Regions from separate parts of the Streptomyces sp. HUAS MS02 genome, predicted to be linked through region 2. Evidence: riboswitches for the same ligand, from Rfam matches in the RefSeq annotation. Region 2 holds a riboswitch; the other holds the start of a gene.
The links. Region 2 has a riboswitch for cobalamin ahead of ACZ9QC_RS32855 (cobalamin biosynthesis protein). Riboswitches for the same ligand answer to the same signal wherever they lie in the genome.
Positions count from the first base shown of each region.

Region 1 (2,191 bases), 4.5 Mb from region 2:
CCGGGTCGCGCTGGGACCGGGCACCCGTGACTTCACCGCGGACTTCGTGACGACGCTGCCCCGGTGGCCGGCGACGGCCTGACGCGGCCTGCGCGATCTCCACCGGAGAGCCCGAACAGCGCGGCGCGACCTGCGCGATCCCGAACGGCGATCCCGAATGACCTGGGGTCACCCCCCCGGTCCCGAACGGCCCGGCGGGACACGCGCGGTCCGATTGTCCGACCGACGGCGCTCCCTGTGGAAAACCGCAGCCCCGCCGACCCGTCGCTCGTGCACACTGCGACGCATGGACATCACCATCAGGACCGCCGCTCCCGCCGAGTACGCCGCACTCGGCGAGATCACCGGCCAGGCCTACCTCGGCGACGGCCTGCTGGACTTCGGGCAGAGCGACCAGTACCTCGACGAGCTGCGGGACGTGGCGAAGCGGGCCGCCGACGCCGACGTGCTCGTGGCGGTCGCGGACGAGCGGGTGCTGGGCGGAGTGACCTTCGTCCCCACGGGCGGCCCCATGGCCGACATCGCCCGTGCGGGAGAGGCCGAGATACGGATGCTCGCGGTCTCCCCGGAGGCCCGCGGGCGCGGTGCCGGCGAGGCGCTCGTGCGGGCCTGTGTGGAGCGCGCCCGCGCCGTGGAGGGCTGTGTGCGCCTCGTGCTGTCGACCCAACGCGGCATGCAGGCCGCCCATCGCATCTACGAACGCCTGGGTTTCACCCGCACACCGGAGCGCGACTGGAACCCCCTGCCCGACCTCCTCGACGTCACTCTCATCACCTACGAGTTGACGCTCTGACACCCTGCAAGACCGAAGGCGACACAACATGTGGGGGTGACACCGCGCCCCGGCACTAGATGTATGCTCATGCTCGCTGTCGCCGCAGGGGAATCCGGTGTGAATCCGGAACTGTCCCGCAACGGTGTACGGGCGCGTGCACATCACCATGCGCGCACGCCTGTTCAGTCCGAACACCTGCCGACAGTGCGCCCGGCCGTCCGGTCCGGGTGCCCTGACGTCCGGGCCTCGCGGAATGGGCCGGTGGACGCGACGCCCCCGTGCGCTCGTGTGCTGCCGCCTGCCCTCCGCAGGGCCCCCAGCCGAGCGAGGGAGAGCCCCACGTGACCATCGCGCCAGCCGATCCGGTGTCAGACATCGCCGCGGCCGAGCCGGTTCCAGCCGACCCGGCGGCGGAGTCCGACGGCCCCGGTGCCGCGTTGCTGCGGACCCTGACCGAGCTGACCGCCGACCTCCCCGACGCCGACCCCGGCCGGGTCGCGGCCGCCGCGCTGCGCGGCCGGTCGGTGCGTGTCTCCTCCGCCGAGATGGTCGCGGAGCTGCGTGAGCTGGCCACGGAGGCGGCCGCGGGCCTCATCGCCGAGGACCCCGCCTACTCGAAGCTGGCCGCCCGGCTGCTGGCCATCGGCATCCGCGCCGAGGCGGCCTCGCAGGGTGTCACGACGTTCACCGAGTCCATCGCCGTGGGCCACCGGGAGGGCCTCGTCGCCGACCGCACGGCCGAGTTCGTCCGCGCCCACGCCGAGCGTCTCGACGCCCTGATCGACCCGGCCGGGGACGACCGCTTCGGCTACTTCGGTCTGCGCACCCTGCACAGCCGCTATCTGCTCCGGCACCCGCTCACCCGCAAGGTCGTCGAGACGCCCCAGCACTTCCTGCTGCGGGTCGCCGCCGGTCTCGCCGAGGACACGGGAGCCGATCCGGAGGCGGGACTCCGCGCCCTGGACGAAGTGGCCGCGCTGTACGGGCTCATGAGCCGCCTCGACTACCTCCCCTCCTCGCCCACGCTCTTCAACTCCGGCACGCGACACCCCCAGATGTCGTCCTGCTACCTCCTCGACTCCCCGCTGGACGAGCTGGACTCCATCTACGACCGCTACCACCAGGTGGCCCGCCTCTCGAAGCACGCCGGCGGCATCGGTCTGTCGTACTCCCGCGTCCGCGCGCGCGGTTCGCTGATCCGGGGCACCAACGGGCACTCCAACGGCATCGTGCCGTTCCTGAAGACGCTGGACGCCTCGGTCGCCGCCGTGAACCAGGGCGGCCGGCGCAAGGGCGCGGCCGCGGTCTACCTGGAGACCTGGCACTCCGACATCGAGGAGTTCCTGGAGCTGCGCGACAACACGGGCGAGGACGCCCGGCGTACGCACAACCTGAACCTGGCGCACTGGATCCCGG
Region 1 is NZ_CM146747.1:3,154,360-3,156,550, forward strand. It holds gene ACZ9QC_RS13310 (nucleoside hydrolase) at 1-82, shown strand, start outside; gene ACZ9QC_RS13315 (GNAT family N-acetyltransferase) at 287-793, shown strand; cobalamin riboswitch at 857-992, shown strand; gene ACZ9QC_RS13320 (ribonucleoside-diphosphate reductase subunit alpha) at 1,117-2,191, shown strand, end outside.
Region 1: linked by a shared signal. The riboswitch ahead of ACZ9QC_RS13320 (ribonucleoside-diphosphate reductase subunit alpha) and the one ahead of ACZ9QC_RS32855 (cobalamin biosynthesis protein) in region 2 are both predicted to bind cobalamin.

Region 2 (2,191 bases):
CTCGGCTCCCTCCTTCGTCACGAAGGAGTTGAGCGACATGTTCTGCGCCTTGAACGGCGCGACCTTGACGCCCCGGCGCACCAGCCACCGGCAGATCCCGGCGGTGACCACGCTCTTCCCGGCGTCGGAGGTGGTCCCGGCGACCAACAGCCCGCCACTCATCCCTGACTCCTCGACCGCAGCAGCGACACACCCGCACCGATCCCGAGCGCCAGCCATCCGACCCGCCGGGACAACCGCACGGCCCGCTCGATGTCGCCCACGTCGACGGCGCGTCCCTCCCCATTGAGCACAGGCCGATGCTCGACCCGCCCCCCGTACGACAACGTGCCCCCCATCCGTACTCCGAGCGCCCCCGCGAACGACGCCTCCACGGGCCCCGCGTTGGGGCTCGGATGTCTGTGCGCGTCGGCGCGCCAGGCCCGTACGGCCCCCCGGGCATTCCCGCCGGAGGCCGCGGCCAGCATCGCCGTCAGCCGTGCTCCCGGCCACCCCACCACGTCGTCCAGCCGCGCGGAGGCCCATCCGAACCGCCGGTACCGCTCCGACCGGTGGCCGACCATGGCGTCCAGCGTGTTGACGGCCCGGAACCCCAGCAGCCCGGGCACACCCGCCACGGCTCCCCACACGAGCGCCCCCACCACGGCGTCCGACGTGTTCTCGGCGACGGACTCCACGACCGCCCGCGCGATCCCGTCCGCGTCGAGCGCCTGGGGATCCCGTCCGCACAGATGCGGCAGGCGGTCCCGCGCGCCGTCGACGTCCCCCGCCTCCAGGGACCGCCCGATCGCCCGGGCCTCCCGCCCGAGCGAAGTCCCCCCGACGACGGCCCAGGTGGCGGCGGCGGTCAACGCGACGGAGGCGGTACGCGACTGCCGTACGGCGGACGAGGCGACGGCCCCGAGCGCCACGGCGCCGCCCGCGCACACGGCGGTGTGCAGCGCGCCCCACCCCCGGTGGTCCCGCCACAGCACCCGCTCCACGGCGCCGGCGGCCCGCCCGAACGCGGCGACCGGATGCCCCCGGCGAGGATCACCGAGCAGCAGGTCACCGAGGACTCCGGCGGTGGCGCCGTACGCGAACACGCGATCGGCACGCACGGGTTCAGCCGTTCACGGGGTCGGGCAGGGGGCGGGCGTCGAGCCCCGAACGGCAGCCGCGCATGGCGCACATGGCGTTGTGTCCTCACTCAGGGTGTCCACGCCCTGGTTCGACGAGACCGACGGCGAGAGTTCCTGGCTCCCGGGAGGTTCTTCCCCGGTGACAGTGGCGGGACCGCGCCGGACTCGCACCGGCTTCCTCTCCTGCCGTCGTAGATGGCCCCGGCAGTCCACCACGCTCCCGGAAGACCCGTCAACTTGCTGTTGACCTGCGAAGCAACGGTGTGCCGAGCCCCACACCGCTGAAATCGCGTCACTCGCCCGAATCGGCTCTTTCCGTGCTCTTCCCCGGCGCTCAAGCTGGGAACACTTGAGGGAACGACAGGGTGGACGCCGTGTCGGTGCGCTGACTCGTGGGCTGGGAGGAGGTCGGTGTGATCGGCAGGGAGTCGCCCGGACCGGTGTGGATCAGGAGCAGCCATTCCGGCAACCAGGGCGGGGAGTGCGTCGAGTTGGCCGTCTTGGACACGCGGGTGATGATCCGTGACTCGAAGTCGAACCAAGACGCTGTGCTCACCTTCCGCTACGCGGCGTGGTGTGGTTTTCTGGCGGGGCTTGTGGACCCGGGAGCGGGCGGCTCGTGACGATCCGCCCGGGGGACGGGAGGTACGCACATGGGAAACCGGTCGAAAGGCTCTTCCTCGGCGCGCACGGGAAAACCAAGCACGAGGGGAACACGTGTCGCGGCCGCCGCGCCGTTGGCGCTCTACTGCTCGGTGATGGGTGTCCTGGCCGTCGGGGCCGGTGCCGTCGCCGCGCTGCTGGTACCCGCCGGTGAGGCCCGCGGACTGGTCTGGTTGGCGGTGACCGTGCTCATCGCCGGCGGCGCCGGTCTGTGGTGGGGGATCACCCCGGTCACGGAGCGGGTCCGGGTTCTGAACCGGGCCCTGGCGTCGGCTCAGCCCCGGAGGTCGCAGCGCCACTGACCGGAGCGCCCGGTGCGCCCCCGGAGCGGTGACGCAGCGCGCTGCCCAGCCCCGCGCCGAGCGCGGTGACCAGGGCGGCCCCGAGCGCGCCGATCACGACCGTGG
Region 2 is NZ_CM146747.1:7,632,349-7,634,539, forward strand. It holds gene ACZ9QC_RS32850 (cobyric acid synthase) at 1-162, opposite strand, end outside; gene ACZ9QC_RS32855 (cobalamin biosynthesis protein) at 159-1,100, opposite strand; cobalamin riboswitch at 1,208-1,350, opposite strand; gene ACZ9QC_RS32860 (hypothetical protein) at 1,456-1,677, opposite strand; gene ACZ9QC_RS32865 (DUF397 domain-containing protein) at 1,622-1,744, shown strand; gene ACZ9QC_RS32870 (hypothetical protein) at 2,016-2,191, opposite strand, start outside.